One region of the Streptomyces sp. WAC07094 genome, then DNA from elsewhere that is predicted to be linked to it. Evidence: riboswitches for the same ligand, from Rfam matches in the RefSeq annotation. Region 1 holds a riboswitch; the other holds the start of a gene.
The links. Region 1 has a riboswitch for glycine ahead of gcvT (glycine cleavage system aminomethyltransferase GcvT). Riboswitches for the same ligand answer to the same signal wherever they lie in the genome.
Positions count from the first base shown of each region.

Region 2: linked by a shared signal. The riboswitch ahead of gcvP (aminomethyl-transferring glycine dehydrogenase) and the one ahead of gcvT (glycine cleavage system aminomethyltransferase GcvT) in region 1 are both predicted to bind glycine.

Region 1 is NZ_JAVMJZ010000001.1:2,693,327-2,702,525, reverse strand. It holds gene RCR19_RS11765 (glycoside hydrolase family 25 protein) at 62-619, opposite strand; gene RCR19_RS11760 (L-serine ammonia-lyase) at 841-2,208, opposite strand; gene glyA (serine hydroxymethyltransferase) at 2,298-3,560, opposite strand; gene gcvH (glycine cleavage system protein GcvH) at 3,577-3,954, opposite strand; gene gcvT (glycine cleavage system aminomethyltransferase GcvT) at 4,064-5,185, opposite strand; glycine riboswitch at 5,365-5,466, opposite strand; gene RCR19_RS11740 (AAA family ATPase) at 5,636-6,313, shown strand; gene RCR19_RS11735 (enhanced serine sensitivity protein SseB C-terminal domain-containing protein) at 6,377-7,168, shown strand; gene RCR19_RS11730 (enhanced serine sensitivity protein SseB C-terminal domain-containing protein) at 7,437-8,237, shown strand.
Region 2 is NZ_JAVMJZ010000001.1:7,013,301-7,022,499, forward strand. It holds gene RCR19_RS31165 (DNA polymerase IV) at 1-481, shown strand, start outside; gene RCR19_RS31170 (PRC-barrel domain-containing protein) at 577-945, opposite strand; glycine riboswitch at 1,060-1,155, shown strand; gene gcvP (aminomethyl-transferring glycine dehydrogenase) at 1,333-4,218, shown strand; gene RCR19_RS31180 (DUF5999 family protein) at 4,312-4,515, opposite strand; gene RCR19_RS31185 (hypothetical protein) at 4,908-5,498, opposite strand; gene RCR19_RS31190 (glutamate-cysteine ligase family protein) at 6,043-7,560, shown strand; gene RCR19_RS31195 (CPBP family intramembrane glutamic endopeptidase) at 7,997-8,761, shown strand; gene RCR19_RS31200 (PhzF family phenazine biosynthesis protein) at 8,826-9,199, opposite strand, start outside.

The DNA of each region.
Region 1 (9,199 bases):
CCCGAGCGGGGCGTGGACCCGGTCGGCGGCCGTTTCGCACCGGGCCCCGCGCGGCGCGCGGTCACGCTCCGGCCGCCCACGTGCTCAGGGCGGCCTTGCTGGTGAAGTCGGCGACGTCCCGGTCCAGCGGGTCGGAGGTGTACTGGTGGAAGAGCCACTTCGCCTTGATGCGGGGCTTGCCCGCCGTCACGTAATCGGCGATCCACAGACCGTCGCCGGCGTACGAGGTGGTGTCGATGTTCAGCCAGAAGTTGCGGCTCGCATAGAGGAGAACCCGGTTGTGCGGCCGGAGTTGTTTGACCCTGCGGATGAACTGGTCCTTCTCGGCGTTGCTCGCGTGCGTGCCGTCGCCGGTCGTCTCCCAGTCCACGGCCAGCAGGTCGCCGGTCCTCTCAGGGGCGTTGGCGACGAAGTAGTCCGCCTGTGCCGAGATGTTGCCTGGCCACAGGAAGTGGTAGAAGCCGGCCACGCAACCGGCGTCCCGTGCGGTCTTCGTCTGTGTGGTGAGTTTGGGGTTCACATACGAACGGCCCTCCGTCGCCTTGATGAAGACGAAGGAGAGGCCGTCCGTGTCGTATGAGGACGATTGATAGGCGCTGATGTCGATGCCTCGCAGCATGGGGGCTCCCTGAAGTGTGCCGGTGGGGGACAGGGATGGATGCCTTGTCGCCATGACACGGGTGATATGCCCCAAAAGCTGGATGTTCAGCCCTGGTTGACGGCAGGATCCGGTTCGCGCCGTGGCCGGCGCCTTCGGAACCCCCGGCCGCCCTCGACTTCGCACTCGCCAACTTCGCTCAGACGAGGCCGGGTTGGCGGAAGCCGAGTCGGCCGGTGCCGTCAGCACTCGATGATGTTCACGGCGAGACCGCCGCGCGCCGTCTCCTTGTACTTCACGCTCATGTCGGCACCGGTCTCCTTCATGGTCTTGATGACCTTGTCGAGGGAGACCTTGTGGCTGCCGTCGCCGCGCATCGCCATGCGTGCCGCCGTGACGGCCTTGACCGCCGCCATGCCGTTGCGCTCGATGCACGGGATCTGCACCAGACCGCCGACCGGGTCGCAGGTCAGGCCCAGGTTGTGCTCCATGCCGATCTCGGCCGCGTTCTCGACCTGCTCCGGTGTGCCGCCCAGCACCTCCGCGAGCGCGCCCGCCGCCATCGAGCAGGCCGAGCCGACCTCGCCCTGGCAGCCGACCTCGGCACCGGAGATGGACGCGTTCTCCTTGAAGAGCATGCCGATCGCGCCGGCGGCGAGCAGGAAGCGCACGACACCCTCCTCGTCGGCGCCCGGCACGAAGTTGATGTAGTAGTGCAGTACGGCGGGGATGATGCCCGCGGCGCCGTTCGTGGGCGCCGTGACCACGCGGCCGCCCGCCGCGTTCTCCTCGTTCACCGCCATCGCGTAGAGCGTGATCCACTCCATGGCGCGGGAGAGCGGGTCGCCCTCGGCACGCAGCTGGCGGGCGGTGACGGCAGCGCGCCGGCGCACCCGGAGGCCGCCCGGCAGGATTCCCTCACGCGACATGCCGCGCTCCACGCACGCCTGCATCACCCGCCAGATCTCCAGCAGGCCCTCGTGGATCTCCTCCTCGGTGCGCCAGGCGCGCTCGTTCTCCAGCATCAGCGACGAGATCGACAGGCCCGTCTCCTTCGTCAGGCGCAGCAGCTCGTCGCCCGTGCGGAAGGGGTACTTCAGCACCGTGTCGTCCAGCTTGATGCGGTCCGCGCCCACCGCGTCCTCGTCGACGACGAAGCCGCCGCCCACGGAGTAGTACGTCTTCGACAGCAGCTCGTCGCCCGAGGCGTCGAACGCCCACAGCGTCATGCCGTTCGCGTGGTAGGGGAGGGTCTCGCGGCGGTGCAGGACCAGGTCGTCGTCGAAGGAGAAGGCGATCTCGTGCTCGCCGAGGAGCCGGATCCGGCCGGTGGTCCTGATGTCCTCCACCCGCTGGTCGGCGGTCCCCACATCCACCGTGCGCGGCGAGTCGCCCTCCAGGCCGAGCAGCACCGCCTTGGGCGTGCCGTGGCCGTGGCCGGTGGCGCCGAGCGAGCCGTACAGCTCCGCCCGTATGGACCCGGCCGAGTCCAGCAGGCCCTCGTTGCGCAGTCGCAGGGCGAACATGCGCGCAGCGCGCATGGGGCCGACCGTGTGGGAGCTGGACGGGCCGATACCGATCGAGAACAGGTCGAAGACCGAGATGGCCACGGTGACTCCTCAGGTACAGGGGGTGGTGCAGGGGGCGGGGCACCGCGCACGAGCATGTGCTTCCAGTGTGCGCGATGCCCCGAGGTGTCTTACTTCCGCAGGCCCGGGTACAGCGGGTGCTTGTCGGCCAGGGCCGTGACCCGGGCCTTCAGCGCCTGCGCGTCGTAGGACGGCTTGAGCGCCTGCGCGATGACGTCCGCGACCTCGGCGAAGTCCGCGGCCGTGAAGCCGCGGGTCGCCAGGGCGGGCGTACCGATGCGCAGGCCCGAGGTGACCATGGGCGGACGCGGGTCGTTCGGGATCGCGTTGCGGTTGACCGTGATGCCGACCTCGTGCAGCCGGTCCTCGGCCTGCTGTCCGTCGAGGTCGGAGTCGCGCAGGTCGACGAGGACGAGGTGCACGTCGGTGCCACCGGACAGCACGTCCACGCCCACGGCCCTGACGTCGTCCTTCACCAGACGCTCGGCGAGGATACGCGCGCCCTCCAGGGTCCGGCGCTGCCGCTCCCTGAACTCCTCGGTGCCGGCGATCTTGAAGGCGACGGCCTTGGCGGCGATCACGTGCTCCAGCGGTCCGCCCTGCTGACCGGGGAAGACCGCGGAGTTGATCTTCTTGGCCAGCTCGGCGGTGGACAGGATCACACCACCGCGAGGGCCGCCCAGCGTCTTGTGGGTCGTGGTGGTGACCACATGGGCGTGCGGCACCGGGTTCGGGTGCAGGCCCGCCGCGACGAGACCGGCGAAGTGCGCCATGTCGACCATGAGGTACGCGCCGACCTCGTCCGCGATCCGGCGGAAGGCGGCGAAGTCCAGCTGCCGCGGGTAGGCGGACCAGCCGGCCACGATCAGCTTCGGCCGGTTCTCCTTGGCCAGGCGCTCGACCTCGTCCATGTCGACGACACCGCCGTCGCCGACGTGGTAGGCGACCACGTTGTAGAGCTTGCCGGAGAAGTTGATCTTCATTCCGTGGGTCAGGTGCCCGCCGTGCGCGAGGTTGAGACCCATGATCGTGTCGCCGGGCTGCAGCAGCGCGAACATCGCGGCCGCGTTCGCCTGTGCGCCGGAGTGCGGCTGCACATTGGCGTGCTCGGCGCCGAAGAGCTCCTTGATGCGGTCGATGGCGATCTGCTCGACCACGTCGACGTGCTCACAGCCGCCGTAGTAGCGGCGGCCGGGGTAGCCCTCGGCGTACTTGTTGGTGAGGACAGAGCCCTGCGCCTCCATGACCGCGACCGGAGCGAAGTTCTCCGAGGCGATCATCTCGAGGGTGGACTGCTGACGGTCCAGCTCGGCGTCGACGGCCGCGGCGACGTCCGGGTCGAGCTCGTGCAGGGGCGTGTTCAGAAGCGACATGTGGTGCTGTGACTCCTCAGCCGGCGATGTGAGCGTCGTACTCGTCGGCGGTGAGCAGGTCGGCGGGCTCCTCCGTGACGCGCACCTTGAACAGCCAGCCGCCCTCGAAGGGGGCGGAGTTCACCAGCGACGGATCGTCGACCACGTCCTCGTTGACCGCCGTGACCTCGCCGCCGACCGGCGAGTAAAGGTCGCTCACCGACTTGGTCGACTCCAGCTCGCCGCAGGTCTCGCCCGCGGCCACCGTGTCACCGACCTCCGGGAGCTGGACGAACACGACATCGCCGAGGGCGTTGGCCGCGTGCTCGGTGATACCGACCGTCGCGACACCGTCCTCGGCGGCCGACAGCCACTCGTGCTCCTTGCTGTAACGCAGCTGCTGGGGGTTGCTCATGGCCTGAATTCTCCTGAAAGGTCGGAGGAGTGTGGTGATGGAGGACTGGTGGAGACGCTCGTGAGCAGGGACGGACGCGATCGCGGAGCCGTCCGCCCTGGCCCAGTCTCTACTTCTGGCGCTTGTAGAACGGCAGCGCCACGACCTCGTACGGTTCGTGGCTGCCCCGGATGTCCACCCCGACCCCGGGGGCGCCCGGCACGGAGTGCGTGGCGTCGACGTACGCCATCGCGATCGGCTTGCCCAGCGTGGGGGAGGGCGCACCCGAGGTGACCTCGCCGATCACCTCGCCGCCCGATACGACCGCGTAACCGGCGCGCGGGACGCGACGGCCCTCGGCGACGAGGCCGACCAGGACGCGCGGCGGGTTCTGCTCGGCGCGCCCGGCGGCCCGGAGCAGCGCCTCGCGCCCCACGAAGTCGTCCTCCTTCTCGAACTTCACGACCCGGCCGAGTCCGGCGTCGAACGGGGTCAGGGCGGTGGTGAGCTCGTGGCCGTACAGCGGCATGCCCGCCTCGAGGCGCAACGTGTCCCGGCAGGAGAGGCCGCAGGGGATGAGGCCCACCGGCGAGCCCGCCTCCGTCAGCGCCAGCCACAGCTTCTCGGCGTGCTCCGGGGCGACGAACAGCTCGAAGCCGTCCTCCCCGGTGTAGCCGGTGCGGGCGATGAGCGCCGGGACGCCGGCGACCGTGCCGGGCAGCCCCGCGTAGTACTTCAGTCCGTCGAGGTCGGCGTCGGTCAGCGACTTCAGGATGCCGGGGGACTCGGGGCCCTGCACGGCGATCAGCGCGTAGGCGTCCCGGTCGTCGCGCACCTCGGCCTCGAATCCGGCCGCCCGCTCCTGGAGCGCGTCCAGCACGATCCGGGCGTTGGAGGCGTTGGCGACGACCATGTACTCCTGCTCACCGAGCCGGTACACGATCAGGTCGTCCAGGATGCCGCCGTCCTCCTGGCAGATCATGGTGTAGCGGGCGCGGCCGACACCGACGGAGGAGATGTTGCCGACCAGGGCGTGATCGAGGAGCCGGTTCGCCTGGGGCCCGGTGACCGTGATCTCGCCCATGTGCGAGAGGTCGAACAGACCTGCCTTCGTACGGACGGCCAGGTGCTCGTCACGCTCGGAGCGGTATCGCAGGGGCATGTCCCAGCCGGCGAAGTCGGTCATCGTCGCGCCCAGCGAACGATGCAGGGCATCGAGCGCGGTACGGCGCAGGGGGCTGTTGCTGCTCATCGGTTGTGCTCCCGGGGCGATGGGTCCCTCGCACGGGCGAGCCGGGCGCAGGGGAGGGCGAGGTCGTTCCTCCCCATCTGTCATCGGAACCTGAGAGGTTCGCCATGACTCCCGAGACGGGTCGTCAGGGCTTGCACCTTGGGTGGAGCCACCAGAAGCGGCCCGCTTTCCAGATGTGCCTCGCCCGCGCGGTATCGGGGCCTGAGAGATTCAAGGGAGGGACTTGCTCCTTCGGCGTCCGGCACACAGACGTGTGACCGGAACTCTCCCGCGCGGATTCAAGCGGCCGGTATGCAGTTGGCGCGCACATCATTGCACGCATCGCCCCGTGGTGGCAGGGCGGCATCTGTGACCGGCTTGTGGCGGCACCAGCATGAAAACGGGAGACCGGCGCATTACCTTCTCTTTACACTCGACGGGCAGGCAACTTCCTGACCCATGGGGAGGGCGATGACGGTGAACAGGACGACGGTGTACGCCACCACCTCGGGCCTCGCGGTGTCCGGGCAGCCCGGTGCCCCGGCGCGGGGTGCCTGCGGACCGCTGCGCAAGGGCGTGGTCCGCGATCTGCGCGACCGCGCGGGCCGCAGCCCGCAAGGGCTCACCTTCCCCGCGGGCGACGTCGTCGTCGTCACGGGTCTGCCCGGCAGCGGCAAGTCCACGCTGATGCGACGCGCCGTGCCAGGTGTCCGGGTCGACTCCCAGGACACCAGGGACCGCTGGGACACCCGTCTGGCCCGCTTCCTTCCCTACGCGGTGTACCGCCCCCTCGTCCGCCTGGCGCACTACGCGGGTCTGCACCGTGCCCTGCGCGCCGGTACCGGAGTCGTCGTGCACGACTGCGGCACACAGCCCTGGGTGCGTGGCTGGCTGGCCCGTTCGGCACGGCGCCGCGGCGGCACGCTCCGGCTGCTCGTGCTCGACGTCTCCGCGGACACGGCCCTGGACGGACAGCAGGCACGCGGCCGCGGCGTCTCGCGGTACGCGTTCCTCAGGCACCGCCGGGTCACCCGCCGGCTGCTGCGCTCGGTCGAGCAGGGCCGGCTGCCCGAGGGCTGCGGCTCGGCGGTGCTGCTCGACCGGGACGCGGCGGACGCTCTGCGCCGGATCGACTTCGCGGCCGAATGACCGTCCGCGCGCACCCGCTAGCCTTTTGTGCCACAGCAGTGGTTCTGAGCAGGCGGTAAGCAGATGGATCTTCCGGCGGACCTTCCCGCGGACTTCCCCCCACAGGCACAGCCCCATCCGCACGGCGGATGGCCCGGCAACGAACTGGAGGAGGTGCTCTCCGCCTCCCTCGGCGTCCCCGGGGCGGGCGGCCGGATCATCGAGGTACTCGGTCGCAGCTTCCTCTGGGTGCCGCTGCCCGGCGACGGCGGCCCGCACAGCGGGCCGCTGGACCTGCCCACGCTGGAGATCGAGGGACAGGTGTTCGTCCCGGTGTTCAGCTCGGAGGAGCAGTTCCGCCAGGTCGTCGGCAACCACATGTCGTACACGATCGCGCCCGCCGTCGAGTTCGCCCGCGGGCTGCCCGCGCAGGTCGGGATCGCTGTCAATCCGGGCGGGGTCGTCGGTGTGCCGGTGCCGCCGGACGCGGTGGCCGAGCTGTGCCGCGCCGGGACGACCGCGCTGGACGGCCTCGTGAGCGGCGGCCGGGTCCGTCTCTTCGAACCGGACTGGCAGGAGGAACCGGTCGACTTCCTGGCCGCCGCCTCCGCCGAGTTCGCCGCGACCGGGGTGGTGCTGAGCGCGCGGCGCTGCCTGGCCGCCATCGAGACCACCGACCCGGTGATGTTCATAGGCGTCGAACTCGTCGCCGCGGGACCGGACGCCCGCACGCCCGCGCTGGACGCGCTCGGCCGGGCGCTCGCCAGGGTGCCGGTGGGGACATCCGTGAACATGGTGTTCCTGGACGTGGCGCAGGACCCGGTGGGGGACTGGATGCGCGAGCGGGTGCGCCCCTTCTACCAGTACGGTTACTGAACCGCCGGCGAGCGCGGCGCCCGACGCCGGGACGATGTGGGGCGGCGCTCGTCAAGTTGCTGTCAAGATGGCGCCTTAACCTGGTTTCATGGCCGGAGCGGGGGAAGCTCGCGACCGGCCGGGGGCCGGCCCGCGGCGGTCCGCATGGGGGTGTGGTGTCCCCGGGCAAGGAAGAATGGCTCGGTCGGGGCGGTGCGGCTCGGTTCGTGCCGGCGCTCGGGAGACCTCCTTCGGGGTTGTCAGGTTCGTGGTGAAGGGGCGGTAGAGGGTGAGCGCGTCGGGCACGGCCGCGGCCGGGCAGGTCGAGCACATGCTGCGCCAGGTGACGCCCGGGCGTTACGACGCCTACGAGGCGCTTCTTCGCGCGCTCGCGACCCCGTCGTCCGGCCAGGTCTGGATGCTGCTCTGGCACGGCCAGGCCGGATCCCCCGACGCCCAGTACGGGAACATGGAGGTGGACGGCCACGGCTACGCGCCCTGTGTCACCTCCGCCCAGGAGCTCTCGGCCAGCGGCTGGAACCGCTCGTACGAAGTGATCGACGGCCTCGACGCGGCCCGCACCCTCTACCCGGACCACTACGGGCTGTGGCTCAACCCGCACGCACCGGGCGGCGGCGTCGGCATCCCCTGGCCGGATCTGCGGCGGATCGCCACCGGTCTCGAGCGCCAGCCCGCCGGACCGCTGCGGCTGTCCGAACCGGCCATCGAGATCCCGCAGTTCTACGCCCTCCTCGCGCAGAACGCGCACCGCACCCCCGCCCTCCGCTCGCTGCGCCGGGCCTGGGTACAGCCCGCCCTCGGCGCGCCGTACCTGGCCATCGGCCTGGATGTGTACGACACGTCGCCGCCCGCCGTCGACTCGGTACGCGCGATGATGCAGCAGTCGATCGTCGCCGTGCCCGACGGCCTGCCCGTGTCGACCGTCGTGATGTCCGACGACTACGACCCCGTCGTGCTGTGGCTGCGTGCCGGCGCCCGTCCGTTCTACGACCGTGAGGCCCACGCGGCCCCGGTCCAGGCTCCCGCGGCCGGAGGCTACGGTTATCCGCCGGTCGGCGGGGGCTACTGACCTCCTTCCCCCCTCCCCGTCGGAGCGCTCGCCGCGCCGGCCGCTGCCGCCGACGTGTCCGCTGCGGGGGAGCGGCCCTCACGCGGCAGCTGCCCCGGCCGGGATGCGCAGCTGCTGCGGGGCCGCCTCGCCATCGCCGCTCGCGCGGCTCCGGGTCCGACGGTCCGCGGAAGGGCGCCTGACGGACGAACTCGTGATCATGGCCCCGAACGCGGTGACGCCCGCGTGGCCCCGTACGGGACCGTGCACGGTGTCCGCCTGCGCCGCCCGTCCTCTGTAAAGGCACCGAGTGCCAGGGGATCCGCGGCCCGCTCACAACAGGCGAATCGTTCCCGGTGTGGATTCTCCCTTGCAGACAGGGTCGGTTCCCCAGGTACGGCGTCATACTGACCGGGTGTCAGCCCGTCCGCGGCCCGCGTGGGCGGGCCCGGACGACGCATGTCGTCGAGCAGGGCCCGGGTGAGACGCCGGCTTGGGCGTCGGGGGTGTGAAGACCGCCCGGCACCCGGCAGCGGCCGCCGTCCGAGGGCCCGTGGTGATCACGCATCGGATCGCAAAGCTTCGCTGGCAGGAAAGGGACTCGGCCCCGGAATTTCGGTGCATGGTGCATCGGAGTGCCCCGCAACGGGGGAAAACCCCTGCCGGCGCGCTCGCGGCCTCCTGGCCTGCAAGTGCTGCAACCGCGAGGTGCGAACGGTGCGGGAGTGCCGGATGTTTCGCGGACGAGGTTTCGACGGCCCCTCGTCCGGTAGGCGCGCCTCGTTGTCCGGATAACAGAATCCCCCAGTCGTCATCACGGTTACGCATACTTTCTCCATCAGACCTGGCGCGTGATCGTGAACGCGTTGAAGACTCGCCTCTCAGACGCGAGGCCATCGATCCTGCGATCGAACCAATCACTGGATCAGTTGGACAGTTGGGCCGCCACCATCGTGCGGCCGCCGCGGAGCACGTAAGCGAAT
Region 2 (9,199 bases), 4.3 Mb from region 1:
CCTGCGCGGGCCCACGGACGATCCCGCGGTGGTGCGGGAGGCCGCCGGGCGGCTGCTGGAGTCCGTGGACACGACCGGCGGGGTGCGGCTGCTCGGCGTCGGGGTCAGCGGCCTCGCCGACTACACCCAGGAGGACCTGTTCGCCCAGGCCCACCTTGCCGCTGGGGACGTACGCACCGAGGAGCACCCGGAGGAGGGGGAGGCGGCCGAGACGGCCGAGGAGGTGCCGGCTGAGGTCCCGGAGCACATCTGGCGCGCGGGTCAGGACGTCCGGCACGCCGAGTACGGTCACGGGTGGGTGCAGGGCAGTGGTCTCGGCCGGGTCACTGTGCGGTTCGAGACACCGCAGTCGGAGCCGGGCCGCGTGCGTACGTTCCGCACCGACGACCCCCGTCTCGAGTCGGCGGATCCGCTGCCGCTGGTACCCCGAAGACCCGAGCCCACGGAGCCGCGGACGGTGGCATCGAGGACCGGGGACTGACGACCACGGGACGGGCCGAAGCCGGCACAACCGCGATCGGAGCGGCCACGATTCGGGGCGGGCCGGTTGTCAGGGGCGCCGGGTGCGCATGGCCTTCAGGTCTCGTCCGACCCCGCCAGATGCCCGAAATCGCGGTCCGGCGGTGGGGGAGAGGTTACGTCTAGCCCGTAGTGGTGGTAGAGCTGCAGTTCCTGCTCGGGGGAGAGATGGCGTCCGACGCCGAAGTCGGGAGCGTCCTTGATCAGGGCCCGTTCGAAGGGGATCCACAGCGCGCCCTCCACGAGCTCGCTGGGTTCCAGGGGGACGAAGGCGTCCCTGCTGAACAGGCCCGTTCGTATGGCCGCCCACTCGGGCGCTCCGGTCGCGTCGTCGAGATAGACCTCGTCGATCGTGCCGATCTTGTTTCCGTTGCGATCGAACGCCTTGCGGCCGATCAGACTCCGCGGATCGATTTCGGTCTTCACGGTCCCTCCAGCAGGTCGCAACGCATCCGTAAGCACTACGAAAGAGCACATTGGGGAAGGCGGCCACTCGAAGGTGCCTGTGTTGTCCCCGCTGGTAGTCTGGCTAGCGGCTGCTGACCCCGTGCGGGAGAGTCCTCCGGAGTGAACCGGAGGCGCCGAAGGAGCAAACCCTCCCCGGAATCTCTCAGGCACACGTACCGCACGGACGAGGTCACTCTGGAAAGCAGGGCGGGTGTCGACGGCTTCCGCTCTCACCGACGGTGAAAGCCGGTGCTCCTTCGGGCGGACCGGTGAAGCTCTCAGGTTGAGATGACAGAGGGGGAGGCCGTCGGGGTACCCGTGCCGTGGTGCCCCTCGAAGGTCGTGTCAGACCAGGAGGCCTCCGCAATGACCGCCCACCGCATTCCCCTCGCCGAGCTCGAACGAGGGACGCCCTTCGAGCAGCGCCACATCGGTCCCGACCTCGAGGCCCGCGCGAAGATGCTCGCGCAGGTCGGCTACGGCTCGCTCGACGAGCTCACGTCCGCAGCGGTCCCGGATGTGATCAAGAACACGGACGCCCTGGACCTGCCGGGTGCGCGCACCGAGCGCGAGGTGCTGGCCGAGCTGCGCTCGCTCGCCGATCGCAACCAGATCCTCGACTCCATGATCGGCCTCGGCTACTACGGGACCTTCACGCCGCCGGTGATCCTGCGGAACGTGATGGAGAACCCGGCCTGGTACACCGCGTACACGCCCTACCAGCCGGAGATCTCCCAGGGCCGCCTCGAGGCCCTGCTGAACTTCCAGACCATGGTGGCCGACCTCACCGGTCTGCCGACCTCCGGCGCCTCCCTCCTCGACGAGGGCACGGCCGCCGCCGAGGCGATGGCGCTGTCCCGCCGCATGGGCCGGAACAAGAAGGGCCTCTTCCTGATCGACGCGGACGCCCTTCCGCAGACGATCGCAGTGATCCAGACCCGTGCCGAGCCGACCGGCGTGGAGGTCGTCGTCGCCGACCTCGGCGAGGGCATCCCGGCCGAGATCGCGGAGCGCGAGATCAACGGCGTACTGATCCAGTACCCGGGCGCCTCCGGTGCCGTGCGCGACATCAGGCCGGTCGTCGAGCAGGCACACGAGCTGGGCGCCGTCGTCACCGTCGCGGCGGATCTGCTGGCGCTGACCCTGCTCACCTCGCCCGGTGAGCTGGGCGCGGACATCGCCGTGGGCACCACCCAGCGCTTCGGCGTGCCGATGGGCTTCGGCGGACCGCACGCCGGATACATGGCGGTGCGCGAGAAGTTCGCCCGCAGCCTGCCCGGCCGGCTCGTGGGCGTCTCCGTGGACGCCGACGGCCACAAGGCCTACCGCCTCGCCCTGCAGACCCGTGAGCAGCACATCCGTCGCGAGAAGGCGACGAGCAACATCTGCACCGCACAGGTGCTGCTCGCCGTGATGGCCGGTATGTACGCCGTCTACCACGGGCCCGAGGGCCTGCGGACCATCGCGCGGCGCACCCACCGGTATGCGGCGATACTCGCCGCGGGTCTCACCGCCGGCGGGGTGGAGGTCGTCCACGGCGCCTACTTCGACACCTTGACCGTGCGGGTGCCCGGCCGCGCCGACGCGGTCGTCGCCACCGCACGCGAGCGCGGGGTGAACCTGCGCCTCGTCGACGCCGACCATGTGTCGATCGCCTGCGACGAGACGACCGGACGGGCCCAGCTGGCCGCGGTGTGGACCGCGTGCGGGGTCGAGGGCGACATCGAGGCGCTGGACGCGGACACCGAGGACGCGCTTTCCGAGGGCCTGCTGCGCAGCGACGACTACCTCACCCACCCGGTCTTCCACCAGCACCGCTCCGAGACCGCGATGCTGCGCTATCTGCGCCGGCTGGCGGACCGGGACTACGCGCTCGACCGGGGCATGATCCCGCTGGGGTCCTGCACCATGAAGCTCAACGCGACCACGGAGATGGAGCCGGTCACCTGGCCCGAGTTCGGTCAGCTCCACCCGTTCGCGCCCGCCGAGCAGGCGCAGGGCTACCTCACGCTCATCCGTGAGCTGGAGGAGCAGCTCGCCGAGGTCACGGGCTACGACAAGGTCTCCCTGCAGCCCAACGCCGGTTCGCAGGGCGAGCTGGCCGGTCTGCTCGCCGTACGCGGCTACCACCGCGCCAACGGCGACCACCAGCGCACCGTCTGCCTCATCCCGTCCTCCGCGCACGGCACCAACGCCGCCAGCGCGGTGATGGCCGGCATGAAGGTGGTCGTGGTGAAGACGGCCGAGGACGGCGAGGTCGACATCGCGGACCTGCGGGCCAAGATCGAGCAGTACCGCGACGAACTGTCCGTACTGATGATCACGTACCCGTCCACCCACGGTGTGTTCGAGGAGCACGTCGCCGACATCTGCGCGGCCGTGCACGAGGCCGGCGGCCAGGTGTACGTCGACGGCGCCAACCTCAACGCCCTGGTGGGCCTGGCCAAGCCGGGCCACTTCGGCGGCGACGTCTCGCACCTGAACCTGCACAAGACGTTCTGCATCCCGCACGGCGGCGGCGGTCCGGGTGTCGGCCCGGTCGGTGTGCGCGCGCACCTGGCGCCGCACCTGCCGAACCACCCGCTGCAGCCGGCGGCCGGTCCGGAGACGGGCGTCGGCCCGATCTCGGCCGCTCCGTGGGGATCCGCGGGCATCCTGCCGATCTCGTGGGCGTACGTCCGCCTCATGGGCGGCGAGGGTCTCAAGAGCGCCACGCAGGTGGCCGTGCTGTCGGCCAACTACATCGCCAAGCGCCTCGAGCCGCACTACCCGGTGCTCTACACCGGTCCGGGCGGCCTGGTCGCGCACGAGTGCATCATCGACCTGCGCCCGCTGACCAAGGCGACCGGCGTAAGCGTCGACGACGTCGCCAAGCGGCTGATCGACTACGGCTTCCACGCGCCGACGATGTCGTTCCCGGTGGCCGGCACGCTGATGATCGAGCCGACCGAGTCCGAGGACCTCACGGAGATCGACCGGTTCTGCGACGCGATGATCGCCATTCGTGCCGAGATCGAGAAGGTGGGCTCGGGCGAGTGGCCCGCCGAGGACAACCCGCTGCGGAACGCCCCGCACACCGCCGCCGCACTGGGCGGCACGTGGGAGCACGCGTACACACTCGAGGAGGCCGTGTTCCCGGCCGGGGTCTCGGCCGCGGACAAGTACTGGCCGCCGGTGCGTCGCATCGACCAGGCCTTCGGTGACCGGAACCTGGTCTGCTCCTGCCCGCCGCTGGACGCCTACGAGGAGTAATCGGCCTTCGGCATGCGTCGGGGCCGGTTCGGAGCGTATGTCTCCGGGCCGGCCCCTTGTATGTCAGGGCAGCGACTGCCCCTTGTGCGCCGCTCAGGCGGCGGTCATCACCTCGGTGCCCATCGGGCGGTGCGGGGCGATGATCTGACCGTCGGGCAGAAGCTCACCGGTGTCCTCGAAGAGCAGAACGCCGTTGCAGAGCAGGCTCCATCCCTGCTCCGGGTGGTGCGCCACGAGACGGGCGGATTCCCGGTCGGCGGATTCGGCTGTCGGGCACGGTGGCTGGTGCTGGCACATGGTGGATGGGATCTTTCGCTCTGTCGTGATGTCCGGGATGGCTGTCGTATCTGTCCTGCGGCTCTTCCGGTCGTTCATGGCCGCCCCCCGTCGCTGATGCTTCGGTCTGAACCCAGTGTTGCCCCACGGGCGTCGATCCGCAGGGATTTCGCAGCACCGCTCCTCACAGGTTCATGACGCATCACCCTGGCGGACGGTTCATCCCGATTCGGCGGTCACTTCGGGTGGTTCGCGATGGCCGCAAGGGGCTAGTCCGTCTGGTCCGACCAGCGCTTTGTCCCTCGTACGAGCGTGAGGTGGCACGAACGAGCGACACCGCCCGTCCTCGGCGACCCGGGACGCACCGTGCCCCGCGGCCGTTTCCGGCGGCGGGGCACGGTAGGGAGCGATGGCTACGCGGGAGTCGGTGAGCCGAGCAGCGGAGCGCGGGTGATGCGGTGCGTGAGTACCGGCAGCAGGTCGGCGACGGTGTGCGGGAGATGGGAAGCGATCCCGGGCGGCGCGGGCGCGAGCGGCACGAGGAGGTCGGTCGCTGCGGGAGAACCGGTCGCCCCGTCGGCGGTGCAGTCCCCGTGCAGCCAGAGCGTGAGCATGTACAGCTCCGGCACGGACAGCAGTCGTGCCTGGTAGGGCTGTGCCAGGGCCTCCGCCTGGCGCAGGGCTCGCTCGGTGGAGGTGACGTACGGGCCCTCGAAGAAGTGCGAGAAGGCCCAGCCGTCCGGAGTCAGCATGGTCTCGGCTGCGGCCACGGCGCGATCGCCGCTGCGGATGAGGAAGCGCCATCCGGCCAGACGGGTGACGGGGGCACCCGCCGGGGTGATGCGGTCCAGAACATGGACCGGCAGCGGGAGTTCAGGTGTCGCGGGGCCCTGGGCGCTGCGCAGGGACGGGGTGGGGGCCTCGCGGACCGCGGTGGGGGAACCGAGTGCCGTGAGGACGGAGCGGAGGGCGGGCGCGGGAGCCAGGGGGACATGCAGCAGCATCGTGGGTCGCCTCTCATTCGGCAGGCACGGTGACGCGAAGGCGTGGGTGGGGCGGGCGGACAGCGCTGTCAGCTCTCGGGGTCGCAGGGGCGGGGGAATTGTGCCCGGACGAATGGCGGCACTTTTACGCCAGGGTTCAGGGGCCGCCAGTGCCAACTCTCTACCCCGTGCGGAAAGTTTATACGACTCGTGTTCATGCAGTGTTTCGTCTAGTCGTTCCGCAAACGACCGGCAAGGAGATATCCGGTCAATGAAAGGCGGGAATCGTCCCGACGTCCGACGGGTGTCGAGGCTCCGACCTCGGAATACTCGTCCGTGGCGGACGGCCGGTTCTCGTCGGCGTTTTTCACCACATGCCTTCGCAGTGAAACTGCGTTGTGCCCCATGCCTCGTGAATGTGCCGCAAGCCGCCGGCTCCCAGCCTAGCGTGCGACAGTGCCGCTCGGGGACGTTATCGATCGCGTTGCCGGGGCATCATCCACCGAGACCCGATGGACAGCAGCGGCCGAATCGTCGGCCTACCCATCTCAGGAGGGACGCTTCGATGGGAGAGAAGGTCGTGGCGGGGCCGTTCGACCTGTCCGATCGGCAGCGCCACCGCGGCAAGCTCAAGCAGTGTCTCGCGGGGCTGGCGCGACTGCTGGAGGAGAAGCGGTTCGATCGACCAAAGAACCTGATGGGCCTGGAGATCGAACTGAATCTCATCGGATCCGACGGCATGCCGAGAATGTTGAATGCCCAGGTCCTCGAAAGGATTGCGAGCCGCGATTTCCAAACAGAACTCGCCATGTTCAACCTGGAAGTCAACATAGCTCCACACCGACTGGGCGGCAGTGTATTCGATCAGCTCGCCGAGGAGCTGCGCACTTCTCTCGCATATGCCGACCGCAAGGCGCACGAGGTCGATGCGGGAATCGTGATGATCGGTATTCTGCCCACGCTCGACCGCGACGACCTGGTCTCGTCCAACCTTTCCGCGGTCGACCGCTACACCCTGCTCAACGACCAGATCGTGGCCGCGCGCGGCGAGGACTTCAGGCTCGACATCGAAGGGGTCGAGCGGCTGGAGTGCACCTCGGGCTCGATCGCGCCCGAAGCCGCCTGCACATCGGTCCAGCTGCATCTGCAGGTCACCCCGGGGCGGTTCGCGGACGTCTGGAACGCCGCCCAGGCCGTCGCGGCGGTCCAGGTGGCGCTGGGCGCCAACTCGCCGTTCCTGTTCGGGCGTGAGCTGTGGCGCGAGTCCCGGCCGCCGTTGTTCCAGCAGTCCACCGACACCCGGCCGCCCGAACTGCAGGCGCAGGGAGTGCGACCGCGTACGTGGTTCGGGGAGCGCTGGATCACCTCGGCGTACGAGCTGTTCGAGGAGAACCTGCGCTATTTCCCGGCGCTCCTGCCGATCTGCGACGACGAGGACCCACTGCGCGTCCTCGACGACGGCGGTACGCCCACGCTCGCCGAACTCGTCCTGCACAACGGCACCGTGTACCGCTGGAACCGGCCCGTGTACGGGATCGCCGACGGAGTTCCGCATCTGCGGGTCGAGAACCGGGTGCTGCCCGCCGGACCCACCGTCATCGACGTCATCGCCAACACGGCCTTCTACTACGGTGTCGTCCGCGCCCTGGCCGAGGAGCCGCGACCGGTGTGGACACGGCTGCCGTTCGAGGCCGCCGCCGCCAACTTCGACACGGCGTGCCGGTACGGCATCGAGGCGCGCCTCCAGTGGCCCCGGCGGGGGCGCCACGGCGGGATCACCGAGGTGGACGCCGTGGACCTCGTACGCGACGAGTTGCTGCCGCTCGCCCATGCGGGTCTGGAGGCCTGGGGCGTCGAGCCCGCCGACCGGGACCTCTACCTCGGGGTCATCGAGCAACGGTGCCGGCTGCGGGCCAACGGCGCGAGCTGGCAGGCCGCGACTTTCCACCGGGCCCTCGAACAGGGGCTCGACCGGCAGGCCGCACTGGCCGCGACGACGAGGCGGTACCGCGCGCTGATGCATGTCGGCGAGCCGGTGCACACCTGGCCCGTAGGGTTGCCGGAACCGGTGCCGCTGGGGTGAGCGAACCGTCGGCCGACGCGGCGGGCCCGCCTCGGCCGGCGTTCCGACGGCGGCCGTGCGGATCCGTGGTGGGACACGGCCGCGGTGTTCCCGAGCCGCCGATCAAGGGACCCTCCGCGGCGCGAACCCCGCCGGCCGCCCCGGGCACCGCGGTGCCCGGGGCGCCGCGTGCGCGTGCTCGGACGGCGCGGAGCGACCCACGGACAGGCGGTGTCCCGCGACGCGGGCCCCCGCTGAGACCGGACCCCGCCGCGCCCGTATGACAGAGCGAAGGAGGCCGGACCCCGCGTTCGGCGTCCGTTCGCGCTCGACGCCCCTCGCGCATGATCTTCACAGCTACCCGCGAGACCCTTGCCGGGTGAAGATGGGGCGAGGCGGGATCGCTCGACGGGAGGCGGGAGTGCAGGTGGAGGCAGGGGCAGTGGCCGATACTTCAATGGTGGAGCGGCCGACGCGACGGATTCTCCGCGACGAGACGCTGCTGGTTCTCGCGCTCTCGCTGGGCGCGAGCGGGGTCTCCGCGCTGATCAGCTTTGTGGGATCGGTCACCAAACCGGGAGGGCTCAAGGAGCAGGCGGCCACTCTCAACGCCTCGGCGGCGCCGGGACGCCCATGGCTCGACCTGGCCTGGCAGCTGTTCGGGATCGCGACCGCGCTGGTGCCGGTGGTGCTCGTCGCCCACTTCCTGATGCGTGAGGGCACCTCGCTGCGCACACTCGGCTTCGACCGGGCCCGTCCCTGGCCCGACCTGGGGAGAGGGGCGGCGATCGCGGCCGTGATCGGCTCCGCGGGCATCGCCTTCTATCTGGCGGCCCGCGGTTTCGGCGCCAACCTCACGGTGGTGCCGGAGGCGCTGCCGGACGTCTGGTGGACGTACCCCGTGCTGGTGCTGTCGGCGGTGCAGAACGCGGTCCTCGAGGAGGTCATCGTCGTCGGCTACCTGCTGCGCCGGCTCGCGCAGTTGGGCTGGACGCCCGGCACGGCGCTCGTGGCCAGCTCGGTGCTGCGCGGCTCCTACCACCTCTACCAGGGGATCGGCGGATTCTTCGGCAACCTGGTGATGGGTGTGGTCTTCGTCTTCCTGTACCGCCGCTGGGGCAGGGTCGGCCCTCTGGTCGTGGCCCACTCGCTGCTCGACATCGGGGCGTTCGTGGGATACGCGCTGCTGGCCGGCAAGGTGGGGTGGTTGCCGACGGCCTAGTGCCCGCAAGGGCGCGGGCAGGGGTGCACGGCCGCCGTGAGCGCCCCGCACCCCTGACCCGCCGTCACACGAGCAGTTCGCCCTCGATGACGGTGACCGCGTGGCCGGTGAGCAGGGTCCGGTCGCCGCGCAGTCCGGTGCGGACGCTGCCGGAACGCGGTGACGCCTGCAGTCCGGTGAGGTCCGGCCGGCCGAGGCGTTCGGACCAGAAGGGCGCCAGGGCGGTGTGTGCGCTGCCCGTCACCGGGTCCTCGTCGATGCCGACGTCGGGGAAGAAGCAGCGCGAGACGAAGTCGTACCCACGGCCGGGATCCGCGGCGGCGGTGGCGATGATTCCGCGCGCCGAGCGTCCGCGCAGCGCCCTGTGGTCGGGGGCGAGGTCCAGGACCGTCTGCTCGTCGGCGAGTTCGACGAGCAGGTCGCCGACGTTCGGACCGG